Regions from separate parts of the Rhizobium sp. CF142 genome, predicted to be linked through region 1. Evidence: riboswitches for the same ligand, from Rfam matches in the RefSeq annotation. Region 1 holds a riboswitch; the other holds the start of a gene.
The links. A riboswitch is a leader RNA that binds a small molecule or an ion and turns the genes downstream of it on or off. The one in region 1 is predicted to bind cobalamin.

Region 1 (7,127 bases):
GACGCATGGCGAGGGCCGCAATGACGGGCCGGACTGGTCGGCGGACGGACAGTGGATCTATTTCAATTCCAGCCGCACCGGACTGATGCAGATCTGGCGTGTCCACCCTGATGGTACTGGTCTCCAGCAGGTGACATCGGACAATTACGGCAACTGGTTTGCTCACCCGTCGCCTGATAACGACAAGGTACTGATCCTCTCCTACGACTCTGATGTCTTCGACCATCCGCGCGATCTCAATGTGCGGCTGCGCATGATGGACATGGATGGCGGCAACCTGACGGAGCTGTTCGAGCTTTTCGGCGGGCAGGGCACGATCAATGTGCCGAACTGGTCGCCCGATGGCGAGGAATTCGCCTATGTGCGGTATTTCCCGGCGAGAGGTTGAGGGCGCGCATCGCCATTAGATGATGGGGGTGGCGGGTACTAAGCGGGGACCATTCTTGTAGCCCCAATTATTCGTGGACTTCATCTGGCGCCGGCAGCTCAACGTTCGCGGCATCATGGTCGTAAATCTTTGCGATTTATCGGACGAAAATTGCCACGGCTGAAAGTGTTCTTGGATCGCCTTCATGAACCTTCCATCAACGTTAAAATTCATATGTCGGCGCGAGCCTTGGACGGAAAACGATGCCACAGTGCACTATAGTGCTTCGCTGAAATCCGTATTGCGCTACCGGGCATTTTTCATATCGATGCCCGCAGGATAGTTTTGCTTCGACGAAGCATTAAAATTCAACATAAAACTGGGGCATCTGTGGGATGTAGCCGTGAATAAAATACACCTGATAAGAAAATCAATGATAATGATATTTATCATTTTCTTCATATCATTAAACATTATCATTTGGCCGGTATGGTATTATGGAAACATATATGATGTAATTTCCGATACATTTCAATTCAGGGGACCACTATTTGGAGTTCTTTTGGTAGCCCCGCAAATTTACCCTCTAATTATATTGTCTCTGTTATTGCATTTCCTAAGGAAGAACGAGCGCGCCTTAAAAGAGGCAATGTGGCTCTGGTCAGTGATATTTGTGATCGGATCCGCGTGGACCGCTCTGCTCATCTATGCAATCAACAACGGGTAACCCCCAAAAGGACCACGCCACCGCCCTGCGAATGGGCGGCGGGGTTTACCCGCCGCGACTGATGCAGCGGCTCAAGCCGCGACAGCGGCCTTGCGACGATCGCGGACGGCCTGGGCTAGATTCTCAAGCACGTCGACCGACATGTCCCAGCCGATGCAGCCGTCGGTGATCGACTGGCCGTAGACCAGCGGTTTGCCGGGAACGAGGTCCTGGCGGCCGGCGACGAGATTGCTCTCGATCATCATGCCCTTGATGTGATGGTTGCCGGCGACGATCTGGCCGGCGACGTCTTTCACGACCTTCGGCTGGTTCATCGGGTCCTTGCCGCTGTTGGCGTGGCTGGCATCGATCAGCATGCGCGGGTCGACGCCGAGCTTGACGGCCTCGGCGATGACGGCCTGCACGTCAGCGGCCTCATAGTTCGGCCGCTTGCCGCCGCGCAGGATGATGTGGCAGTCCTCGTTGCCGCGTGTGGAGGCAATCGCTGCCTGTCCGTCCTTGGTCACAGCCGGGAAATGGTGCGGCTGGGAGGCCGCCATGATCGCATCGAGCGCGATGCGCGCGCCGCCATCCGTGCCGTTCTTGAAGCCGATCGGGCAGGAGAGACCCGAGGCAAGCTGACGGTGGATCTGGCTTTCGGTGGTGCGCGCGCCGATGGCGCCGTAGCTGACGAGATCGGCGATATATTGCGGCGTGATCGTGTCGAGGAATTCGCAGCCGGCCGGCAGGCCCATGGCGTTGATGTCGAGCAGCAGCTGGCGGGCAAGGCGCAGGCCTTCCTCGATGCGGTAGCTGCCGTCGAGATGCGGGTCGTTCATCAGGCCCTTCCAGCCGACGGTGGTGCGGGGCTTTTCGAAATAGACGCGCATGACGATTTCGAGGTCGCCTGACAGGCGTCGTCGCTGTTCGACAAGCCGGGATGCGTATTCGCGGGCGGCTGCCGGATCGTGGATCGAGCAGGGGCCGATGACCACCAGCTGGCGATCGTCTTTACCGGTCAGGATATTGTGGATCGTGTCGCGTGTGCTGGTCACGGTCTGAGTGACCGCGCGGTCACGCGGGATTTCCTTGATAATGTCGGCAGGTTTGGTCAACGGGGTGATCTCGACGATGCGCAGATCATCAATGGTGTCAGTCACGGTATGCTCTCCTGTTTGGTCATACCGTGGCGGAACAAAAAAGCCGCCAGGTTGACTAGCGGCTGTTCGGGTGTGTCGTCGCGTTAGTTTCGGTTACGCACAGACCCGCATCCGCTGGAAGCAGCGGTACGAATAAAATCGCGATGCGTAAACGGACGAAATCGACATGCAGGCTATGTAGCTATGCCGATCGGAATTGTCACGTGGAATCTGTGAGGAAAAACGACAGATCCGTGAAGTTTTCAGCGGCTCTCGGCCATTGCCTGTCCTTGGGCCTCTTTCGGTTCTGCCGCCTCGGCATGTCTGTTCTTGTGGCGGCGTGTCGTCAGTTCTTCGCCGGCATTGGCAGGCAGGCGCAGGAAGGTGATGCAGGCAAGTGCTGATATCGCGGCCACGATGAAGAAGGCGATATGGAAATCCGAGACCAAAAGCTTGCCGCCGTGGAAGCTCGAGGAGATTTCCAGGATCGTGCCGGCGACGGCAACGCCCATGGCCATGGAGATGCGCTGCGCTACCGCATTGATGGCGGTTGCCTGGCTGCTGTCGGCCTCGTCCACATCGCCGAAGGCCATGGCGTTGACGCCGGAAAAGGCCATGGAGCGCAGAAGGCCGCCGACGAGAAGACAGCCCATGATGACGTACATCGGCGTTTCCGCGGTGAAGAAGCCGTTCACGCCGAGGAAGATCGCTGCGAGGAAGGTCGTCAGCGCAATGACGTTGCGGAAGCCGAAGGCGTTATAGGTGCGGGTAGCCGCAAATTTCGAGCCCATGGAGCCAAGAGCGCTGATGAAGGTGATCGAGCCGGATTGGAGCGGCGTCAGGCCGAAGCCGAGCTGCAGCATCAGCGGCATGAGGAAGGGCAGCGCGCCGAGGCCCATGCGGAAATTCGAGGCGCCGAGGATCGCCGCCCGGAACATCGGGTAACGAAACATCTTGGGATCGAGCAGCGGGTGCGGCGTGCGCCTGGCATGCACGAAATAGAGAATGCCGGAGAGGACGCCGACGGCGACAGTGACATAGCCGTAGATGACGGGAACGGCGGGCAGACTGATGACCGAGAGGCCGAAGACGAAACCGGCAAAGCCGATACCCGACAGGAAGAAGCCCGGAAAATCCATCGGCTTCGGGCTGCGCGGCTCGACGACCGGCAGGAAACGGGTGACGAGGACGATGCCGATAATGCCGATTGGCACATTGATCCAGAAGATCCAGTGCCAGCTTAGATAGGTTGTCAGGAAGCCGCCAATCGGCGGGCCCATGATCGGGCCGATCAGCGCCGGAATGGTCAACCATGCCATGGCATTCACCAGCTGGTGACGTGGCGTGCCGCGCACCAGGAGCAATCGCCCGACCGGCGTCATCATCGAGCCGCCAGCGCCCTGGATGAGGCGGGAGATGACGAAGGCGGCGATGGAATTGGAGAATGCGCAGGCGACCGAGCCGACCATGAAGACGAAGATCGCCAGGCGGAAGATTTTGCGTGCACCGAAGCGATCCGACATCCAGCCGCTGATCGGAATGAAGATTGCGAGCGCCACGAGGTAGCTCGTTACCGCAAGTTTCAGCGCGATCGGCGAGGTGCCGATATCGGAGGCAATGGCCGGCAGGCTGGTGGCGATCACGGTCGAATCCATCTGCTCCATGAACAGGGCGACCGCAAGGATCATTGGTGTTAGGCGGGACACGGGCAACCGGAAGGCAATGAGAGAGGATTCGGCGCCAGCGGCGTCGGGTCTCGTTCTAGGCCAGCATTTTCAGCCTGTCCACGAAATGAATGTCGCATGCAGCTTGCCGCCATGCCGTTTCCGCGCCATAGATCACCCGTCAGGTGCCCGCTTTCATAAGCGGGAGAATCGGGAATCCGGTGCAAGACCGGAACGTGCCCAACGCTGTAAGGCCGACGCTTGCCGCATAGAATGCCACTGGCCGCAAGGCCGGGAAGGCTGCGGCCAAGCGGATGACGCCAAAGTCAGAAGACCGGCCTGGCAAGATAGACCCAACCCGCGCGGACGGCGGGCGGTTGCGTTGTTGGGGATTTGACGATGCGACCCATTGATGATGCCGTTTGCCCGGCATCCAGCTTTTCTGCGGCCGAACGCGAGGCCGTCTATCACGCCATCATGACGCGGCGTGACGTGCGCAGCCAGTTCCTGCCCGATCCCTTGCCGGATGATCTGGTGACGCGTCTTTTGACCGCCGCGCATCACGCGCCCTCGGTCGGCTTCATGCAGCCATGGAATTTCATTCTGGTGAAGAGCGTCGAGGTGAGGGCGCGGGTACGCGATGCCTTCCTCAAGGCGAATGAAGAAGCGGCCCGCATGTTCGACGGCGAGCGGCAGGAACAATACCGTTCGCTGAAGCTCGAAGGAATCGTCCAGGCGCCGCTCGGCATCTGCGTGACCTGCGATCCGACCCGCAGCGGCAGCGTGGTGCTGGGTCGTACCCACAATCCGCGCATGGATAGCTATTCCACCGCCTGCGCCATCCAGAACCTGTGGCTTGCGGCACGAGCCGAAGGCGTGGGCATCGGCTGGGTCAGCATTTTTCGCGAGGGTGACCTGAAGGAGATCCTCGGCATTCCCGATCATATTGAGGTCGTCGCCTGGCTCTGCGCCGGCTTCGTCGACCGGCTCTATGATAAGCCGGAACTGGCGGTCAAAGGCTGGCGGCAGCGGGTGGCGCTGGAAGAGCTGGTTTTCCATGACGGCTGGGGGCAGGTGGAAAGCGAGGCCGCGCCGGTTTGAGCTGGCGCGGGTGTGCGTCACTCGGCCGGCTGGGTGCTGCAATCCTTGGCGCAGGCCGGTGTCCTCCAATGGCCAAAGGTGAGGAAGCTCGCAGCAGCGAGAAGCCAGACGCCGATCGCTCCATAGAGCATGACGCCGCCGAAGCCTGCGACCAGCGCACCATGCACCGTCTCGGCAGGAATATCAGGCAGAGCGGCGATGTTGCCGGCGGAGATCCGTTCGGCAAGCGGGCGTAGATCGCCGGCATCGATCGAGTTCGGCAAGGCGCTCCTTAGATGGGAGAGCACGCCGCTGAACAGGATGAAGCCCATGACGGCGATGTTGATGGCGAGCGAGATCATCCGGGCGCTCATGTCGATGCCGGAGGCCATGCCGGCGCGATCGCTGGAAACCGCACCGGTTGTCGTGTTGGTGACCGGCGTGTTGGTGAAGCCAAGCCCGATGCCGGCAAGCAGCGCGCCGGGCAGCATCGTCAGCCAGCTTGCCGCGGCGGCGGCACTGCCTGACTTCATCAGCAGGAAGCCGAGCCCGATGGTGAAAAGGCCGCCGGGAATGATGATGCCCGGCCGGTAGCGCAGCATGAGCCGTTCGGCAAGCGGCGGCACGACGAGCGTCGGCAGCGTATAGGCAAGCAGCGCCAGACCCGCGGCCACACTGCCATAGCCGAGACCGGCTTCATACCAGATCGGCAGATAGATCATGAAGGGCCAGAAGCTGATATTCATGGCAGCCGAGCCGATGATGGCACCCGAGAAGGCGCGAATGCCGAAGACTGAAGCATCGAACATCGGTCGCGGGTTCAGCCTCTCGGCAATGACGAAGGCGACGAGGCTTGCCGCGGCAAGTCCGACAATGCCAAGTGCTGCAGGGCTGGCAAAGCCGAGAGCCGGACCCTGGGTGATGAAGTAAGCGAGGCAGAAGACCGCCAGCGAAAGGGTGGCAATGCCGGCCATATCGAGCCGTCCTGCAGCGGGGTCACGCGATTCCTCAACGCCCGTTACGGCAAGCGTTACCGTCACGGCTGCCAGCACGGCATGGATGAGGAACACCCATTGCCAGCCGGCCGCCGCAACGATCGCAACGCCGATGATCGGGCCGAAGCCAAGGCCAATGCCGAAGATGATGCCCCACCAGCCGAAGGCGATGCTGCGGGCGCGGCCTTCCCGAAATTGATGAGAGAGGACAGCCACCTGGCAAATCAGCATCACGCCGCCGCTCATGCCCTGCAGAAAGCGGGAAACGATCAGCAGCGAAACATCCTGAGCAAGGCCGGCAATCAGTGAGGTGAGGCCAAAGGCGGCAATGCCGATCAGGAAGACGCGCTTGCGGCCGTAGCGATCGGCCAATGTGCCTGCCGCCATCAGCACCGTCGTCACGGCGATCGTATAGGCATTCATGATCCATTGCAGCGCGCTGAAATCGGCATGCAGCACCTTTTCCAGCGTCGGCAGGATTGCGGGTACGCTCGATATTTCAAGGCCGAACATCAGTGAGGAGAGGCAGGCCGCCATCAGGGCGATGATGCCTCTGATACGTGAGGATGGAGGGGAGGCAGAGATCATGCTTTGGCCTTTCGACGTTGAGACATAGAACGGTGACATCCGTTGTTGTCCATTTGCGTCAGCATAAGCAGAGCTTGATCATTACAGAATTGGATGATTGAATATTTCAGACACAACAATTTCGGATAGATCCAATGACCATGCTCGATGTCGATTCCGTTCAGGCTTTCGTGACGATCGCCGAGAACAAGAGCTTCACCCGCGCTGCCAGTGAGCTCGGCAGCACGCAAGGGGCGATCAGCGTCAAGCTCAAACGGCTGGAGGAGCGGCTCGGCCATCGGCTGATCGAACGCACGCCGCGGCTGGTGCGGCTTTCGGCACAGGGGGCGGTATTTCTTGATGCCGCACGGGAATTCCTCGCTGCCCATGACCGGGCGATCGAAGCACTTTCCTCGTCGCGCCGTCGTTTCAGACTGGGCATTGCGGCCCATGTCGCCGGCCCGGAAGTGCCGACGCTGCTTGCGCGCCTCAATGCCCATGATCCGGGGCTGACAATCGAGGTCCGGCTCGACAATTCCTGCGAGTTGCTTGCCGCCTTCGATCGCGGCGACCTGGATGCGGCGATCGTCCGTCGGGACGAGGACCGGC
Region 2 (7,127 bases), on a different contig from region 1:
ATATTTGTCGCCGTCGTCGACGAGGATGACGCGCTGCGTCGAGCCGATGGGGAAGGCCTCTTTGAACTCGTCCAGGGTTATGCCGAGCTTTGCCTTCTTCACGTCTGATCGCATCAGCTTGTCGACGGTCAGGTTGCGGATCCAGCCGACATCATGGGCGCTGCGGATGCTCTCTCCGCGCAGGTGAAAGCGCCATGTGGCGAAGGAGTAGCCGAAGGTGGTGCGCACCACGAGCGAGGAGGTGATGACGGCGGCGAGCACCAGGGCGGTGATCGGAAAGTCGCCGGTAATCTCCAGCGCCAGGAAGGTCATGGTCAGCGGCCCGCCGATGACGGCGACGGCGAGCGAACTCATGCCGACGACGGCGTAGATCACGGGCGTCAGCGTCGCATCGGCGAAATAGGGGGCGGAATAGGCAAAGAGCTTGCCGAGCAGCGCTCCCATGAAGAGTGAGGCGAAGAACAGGCCGCCCCTGAAGCCCGAGCCGATGGAGACGGCCGACGCCACCGATTTCAGGAGGAAAAGTCCAATCAGCGCCGGGATCGTGATCTCATGGGAGAGGTTCAGATGCAGCGCGCCGTGACCGGCGGCCAGCACCTGTGGCGAGACCAGCGCCAACAGGCCGACGACGATGCCGCCGAGTGCCGGGCGGAAGGGCAGCGCAATCGAGCTCTTGCGCGCCAGTTCCTCGACGAAAGAGACGCCCTGCATGATCAGGATGCCGATGCCGGCGCAGAAGGCGCCGAGGGCGATCGCCGGGACGTAGTCGGCGGGTTGGACAGCGCCGAAGCTGCCGACATCGATGATGAAATCGCTGCCGGAGAGCAGCCGGGCAACCAGTGTAGCGACAAGGGCGGCGACGACGACAGGCGTCAGCGAGATGATGGTGTAGGTGCCGATGATCAGCTCGAAGGCATAGAAGGCACCGGTCAGCGGCGCATTGAAGGCCGCAGCGATGGCGCCGGCCGCGCCGCAGCCGACGAGGACGCGCAGATCCGCGCGGCGCAGCTGCAGCTTCAGGCCGAATTTCGAGGCGATGCCGGCTGCAAGCTGCGTATAGCCGGCCTCCAGACCGACGGAGGCGCCGAAGCCGTTGGAAACGAGATTCTGGATGGCGACGAGGATGCTGTCGGTCAGCGACAGACGGCCGCCATGGAGCGCATTGGCTTCGATCGGGTCGACCATCGGTTTCTTGCGCCATCTTGCGAGAATGAAGATCAACAGGCCGAGCAGCATGCCGCCCGCAACCGGGGCCGTCATCAGCAGGAACTTGCTGTCGATCTCAGAGGCGCTGAGCCTCGTCGTGCCGTCTATACCGAAGATCAGCCTGTGCATCTCTTCCGAGACATAGCTCATGGCGGTGACTGCAAGCCCTGAGGCAATACCGACGAGCGCGCCGGCAAAGACCATGCCCATTTCGCTGTGTCGGATAAGCGCGCGCAGGCGTCCCGGATCGAGGACGGTGCCAAGAGGGCCGAGGCGGCGAATATCCATTCGGGAGAGCATCATGGGGAAACTAGGCGGCAGGAGTGGGGGTCAAGGGCGGAGCCGGCATCCGCATGAGCGGCAATTGCGGCAAAATACCGACTGGGCTGTAAAGTTTTTGTGACGCAAGCCTTTGATTAAAGACGATAATATCGGTAGTGTAAGTCGAGATGAGCGCTATGCGCGCCCGGTGCACCGATTGACATGCCTGGGGCGGAAGCCTAACCATGAATTGACATAATGGATGGTTCCGGATCGGCCTTAAGCCTTCCGGATGAAAAGGGAATGTGACGGGGCGGACCCAAGCCGGGCGCTTTCATCACAGCCGACCCCGCGACTGTAGAGCAGTCAGGGTCTTCCATCCGGCATTTCGATTGCGGCGCCGACGGTTTTGCATTCTGCAAGCGGGCAAGGCGGGACAAGTGCCGGAAAAGCCACTGGGAATGCATCGTGATCAGCCGGGGCAGGACGCCTCTAATTCTACGAATCGTCCGCCTTTTCACGAGATGCAGCCGGGAAGGCGAGGCAGATCCGCTGGCACGATCAGGGGCGACCGGAAACGGTCTGCCCCTGTCGCGGCCGAAAACTGCGAGCCAGGAGACCTGCCATCCGTGCCGGGCATAATGCCCATACTGGGCCGTTTGCCCGCTGCCAGCACGGAGGTTGTCTTGGCTGAAGGATTTGATTCAGCGCCGCCTCTGGTGGTGCGATGTGGAGGCGCCGGTACGGTGCGTTCGGCCTCTTCCGTCGAGTATGCGGCACCCCCCTCTGTCCTGCCGGACATCTCCCCCACAAGGGGGGAGATTGAATCGTGGCAACGCTCTTCCCAAACAACAGATGTAGGGCGAAGGTCTGGCCTCTTGCCGATCTCTCCCCTTGTGGGGGAGATGTCCGGCAGGACAGAGGGGGGTGTTACACTCTCCAAGGTCAAGGAACGCAAACCCGGAATGAGCCTTCGCTATGCCCTCTCTCCGAGGAGCGTTTCGGCATGACCGCCACCTTCGTCCTCGGCGGCGCCCGCTCCGGCAAATCCCGCTTCGCCGAAAACCTCGTCACCACAAGCGGCCTTGAGCGCCACTACGTCGCCACCGGCCGCGCCTGGGACGATGAGATGCAGGCGCGCATCGACCAGCACAAGGCCGATCGCGGCTCCTCCTGGACCACGCATGAGGAACCGCTCGATCTCATCGAACGCCTTGCGGCCATCGATGGCGAGGGCAGGGCTGTTCTCGTCGATTGCCTGACGCTGTGGCTTACCAATTTGATGATGGAGGGGCGCGATATCGCCGCCCAATCCGCCGCCCTTGCCGCCTTTCTACCGCAGGCAAAGGCGCGGCTCGTCATCGTTTCCAATGAAGTCGGCCTCGGTATCGTGCCTGAGAACCGCATGGCGCGGGAGTTTCGCGATCATGCGGGCCGGCTGCACCAGATGATCGCGGCTTCGGCCGACGAAGTGTATTTTATCGCGGCAGGTCTGCCGCTGAAAATGAAGGGTTAAATCCATGCAGCAGAAAATTCCCGCAACCGTCATCACCGGCTTCCTCGGTGCGGGCAAGACGACCATGATCCGCAACCTGCTCACCAATGCCGGCGGCAAGAAGATTGCGCTGATCATCAACGAGTTCGGCGATCTCGGCGTCGATGGCGACGTGCTGAAGGGCTGCGGGGCGGAGAATTGCACCGAGGACGATATTATAGAGCTCACCAATGGCTGCATCTGCTGCACGGTCGCCGACGATTTCATTCCGACCATGACGAAGCTTCTGGAGCGCGACCAGCGCCCCGACCATATCGTCATCGAAACCTCGGGCCTCGCCTTGCCGCAGCCGCTGGTCGCCGCTTTCAACTGGCCGGATATCCGCAGCGAAGTCACCGTTGACGGCGTGATCACCGTGGTCGACAGCGCCGCTGTTGCGGCAGGGCGTTTTGCCGATGACCATGATGCTGTCAATGCACGCCGTGTCGAGGATGAATCGCTCGATCATGAAAGCCCGATCGAGGAGCTTTTCGAGGATCAACTGACCTGCGCCGATCTGATCGTGCTCAACAAGACCGATCTGATCGACGCTGACGGCCTTGGCCGTGTGAAGAGCGAGGTCGCCTCGCGCATCGCCCGCAAGCCTGTGATGATCGAGGCCAGGAACGGCGAGGTGCCGGCAAGCGTACTGCTCGGCCTCGGCATCGGCACGGAAGACGATATCGGCAACCGCAAGTCCCATCACGAGCTGGAGCATGAGGATGGCGAGCCGCACGATCACGACGAATTCGACAGTTTCGTCGTCGAACTCGGTGCTATCGCCGATACATCAGGTTTCGTCGAGAAGCTGAAGGGCATCATCGCCGAGCATGACGTGTTGCGTCTCAAGGGCTTCATCGATGTCTCCGGCAAGCCGATGCGCCTGCAGCTGCAGGCCGTGGGTGCCCGCATCGACCAGTATTTCGACCGCGCCTGGGCACAGGGCGAAGCCCGCAGCACGCGCCTTGTCGTCATCGGCCTGCACGAGATGGATCAGGACGCGGTGCGCAAGGCGATCGAAACGCTCGTCTGAGGATAGAGAATGCATCTGCTTCTGGCCCAACAGGGAACAATCAGCGACGGGGACGAGGCCATCGACCTCGGCCAGTCGCCGGGCGATATCCTGTTCCTCTCGGCCGCCGACACCGAGCTTGCGGCAATCGCTGCGGCTCATTCCGGCGGGGCGAGCGGGCATACGCTCAGGCTTGCGAGCCTGATGAGCCTGAAGCATCCGATGTCGGTCGATACCTACGTCCAGCGCACGGCACGACATGCGAAGCTGATCATCGTGCGGGCGCTGGGTGGGGCGAGCTATTTTCACTATGCGCTCGAGGCGCTGCACGCGGTTGCCGCTCGCAATGGGGCGCTGATTGCGGTGCTGCCGGGCGATGCGCGGCCGGATGCGGGGCTGACGCCGTTTTCCAATGTGTCGCTTGAGGATCTGAATGCGCTGTGGGCGTATCTGATCGAGGGTGGCGACGCCAATGCGCGGGGCTTTCTTGCCTATGCCTCGGCGATGCTTTCGGGGGCGGAGAAGCCGGCGCCAGCCGCGCCGTTGATGAAGGCGGGGATCTGGTGGCCGGGGCGGGGGCTTGTCGGGGTTGAGGAGTGGAAGGGGCTTGTTTCGGGTGTGTCTTCTGCGGCCGTTGCGGATGAGACACCCCCCTCTGTCCTGCCGGACATCTCCCCCACAAGGGGGGAGATCGACAAGGAGCGAGACCAACACCCTACATTAGTTGTTTGGGGAGAAGCTCTCCGCGATTCAATCTCCCCCCTTGTGGGGGAGATGTCCGGTAGGACAGAGGGGGGTGCCGCACACTCGCCGGCAGACGAAAGCATTGCGCATTCGACGGAAGAGGTGGAAATCGAACCCACGTTTCATCCCACCGGCCGCGCTACCGTCGCCATCGCCTTCTACCGCGCCCTCGTGCAAAGCGGCGAAACCCGCCCCGTTGAAGCCCTGATCGAAGCCCTGCAAGCGAAAGGCCTGCGCCCGTTGCCGGTCTTCGCCTACAGCCTCAAGGATCCCGTCTCCAAGGGCATCCTCGAATCCATCTTCGCCGAATTGAAGCCCGATGTCGTCATCAACACGACGGGCTTTGCCGTTTCCGCACCCGGCGCCGATCGCGAGCCGACGGTGCTGGAGGCCAATGACGCCATCGTGCTGCAGGCAATCTTTTCCGCTTCGTCGCGGGAGGCCTGGGCAGGCTCGTCGCAGGGACTGTCGGCACGTGATCTCGGCATGAATGTCGCGCTGCCGGAGGTGGATGGCAGGGTGCTGTCGCGTGCCGTCTCCTTCAAGGCTGCCGCCCGCTATGACGTTGCTGTCGAGGCCAACATCGTTTCCAGCGAGCCGGATGAGGCGCGCATGAACTATGTGGCATCGCTTGCCGCCAACTGGGCGCGGTTGCGGCAGATGCCGGCGGCGAGCAGGCGGGTTGCGCTCGTCATGGCGAACTATCCAAACCGTGACGGACGGCTCGGCAATGGCGTCGGCCTCGATACGCCAGCCGCCACCATTGAGGTGATGCGGGCGATGGAGAAGGCCGGCTATCCGGTCGCCGATATTCCTGCCGATGGCGATGCGCTGATACGGCACCTGATGGCGGGACCGACCAATTCCGGCTTCGATGGCAAGGTCGTGCGCGAGCAGCTTTCCCTGAGTCGATACAAGGATTTCCTGGAATCTCTTCCTGCTCAGATTCAGGATGAAGTCAGCACGCGCTGGGGTGTGCCGGAGGCCGATCCCTATGTCCGCGATGGCGCTTTTGCGCTGCCTTTCGCCCGGTTCGGCGACTTGCTGATCGGTATCCAGCCGGCGCGCGGTTATAATATCGATCCGAAGGAAAGTTATCACTCGCCCGATCTCGTGCCGCCGCACGGCTATCTCGCCTTCTATGCTTTCCTGCGCGAGGAATTCTGCGCACAGGCAGTGATCCACATGGGCAAGCACGGCAATCTGGAATGGCTGCCGGGCAAGGCACTGGCGCTATCGGAGACCTGCTATCCGGAGGCGATCCTCGGGCCACTGCCGCATCTCTATCCCTTCATCGTCAACGATCCCGGCGAGGGCACGCAGGCGAAACGCCGCACTGCCGCTGTCATCATCGACCATCTGACGCCCCCGCTGACACGCGCCGAAAGCTACGGGCCGCTGAAGGATCTGGAGGCGCTTGTCGACGAGTATTACGAGGCATCGGGCGGCGATCCCAGGCGTATCCGCCTGCTTAGCCGGCAGATCCTCGATCTCGTTGCCGATATCGGGCTGGATCGGGATGCGGGCATTGCCAAGGGCGAGGCCGAAGGTGAGGCGCTGAAGAAGCTTGATGCCTATCTCTGCGACCTCAAGGAAATGCAGATCCGTGACGGGCTGCATGTGTTTGGCGTGTCGCCCGAAGGGCGATTGCTGACGGATCTCACCGTGGCGCTGGCGCGGGTGCCGCGCGGGCTGGGTGAGGGTGGGGATGCAAGTCTGCAGCGGGCGATTGCTAGGGATGCTGGGTTGGGCGTTGTGCTTGCGACACCCCCCTCTGTCCTGCCGGACATCTCCCCCACAAGGGGGGAGATCGAATCGCGGCAACCATCTCCCCAAACAACTGATGTAGGGCGACGGTCTGGCGTCTTGTCGATCTCCCCCCTTGTGGGGGAGATGTCCGGCAGGACAGAGGGGGGTAGCTCCGCCTTCGACCCTCTCGATTGCGACATGGCCGCCACCTGGACTGGTCCACGGCCGGCGATCTTTGCCGATATCACCGACGCTCCCTGGCGCAGCAACGGCGATACGGTCGAGCGCATCGAACTGCTCGCCGCCAAGCTTGTCTCCGGTGAAATCACCTGCCCACCTCTCTGGTCCCAAACCAGAGCCGTCCTCGACGAAATAGAATCCCGCCTCAAACCCTCGATCCTCGCCTGCGGCCCGGCAGAGATCGCCAGTCTGCTGCGCGGCCTCGACGGCCGTTTCGTGCCGCCCGGGCCATCTGGCGCGCCGACGCGCGGGCGGCCGGATGTGTTGCCGACGGGGCGGAATTTTTACTCGGTGGACAGTCGTGCTGTGCCGACCCCCGCAGCCTACGAACTCGGCAAGAAATCCGCCGAACTGCTGATCCGCCGCTATGTGCAGGATCAC

Region 2: linked by a shared signal. The riboswitch ahead of cobU (bifunctional adenosylcobinamide kinase/adenosylcobinamide-phosphate guanylyltransferase) and the one ahead of bluB (5,6-dimethylbenzimidazole synthase) in region 1 are both predicted to bind cobalamin.

The regions. Positions count from the first base shown of each region.
Region 1 is NZ_AJWE01000135.1:21,632-28,758, forward strand. It holds gene PMI11_RS34250 (TolB family protein) at 1-388, shown strand, start outside; gene PMI11_RS34260 (3-deoxy-7-phosphoheptulonate synthase) at 1,166-2,233, opposite strand; partial or broken gene PMI11_RS34265 (DHA2 family efflux MFS transporter permease subunit) at 2,476-3,957, opposite strand; cobalamin riboswitch at 4,043-4,234, shown strand; gene bluB (5,6-dimethylbenzimidazole synthase) at 4,276-4,977, shown strand; gene PMI11_RS34275 (MFS transporter) at 4,995-6,539, opposite strand; gene PMI11_RS34280 (LysR family transcriptional regulator) at 6,674-7,127, shown strand, end outside.
Region 2 is NZ_AJWE01000016.1:7,768-14,894, forward strand. It holds gene PMI11_RS04825 (chloride channel protein) at 1-1,506, opposite strand, end outside; cobalamin riboswitch at 1,714-2,110, shown strand; gene cobU (bifunctional adenosylcobinamide kinase/adenosylcobinamide-phosphate guanylyltransferase) at 2,474-2,983, shown strand; gene cobW (cobalamin biosynthesis protein CobW) at 2,988-4,034, shown strand; gene cobN (cobaltochelatase subunit CobN) at 4,044-7,127, shown strand, end outside.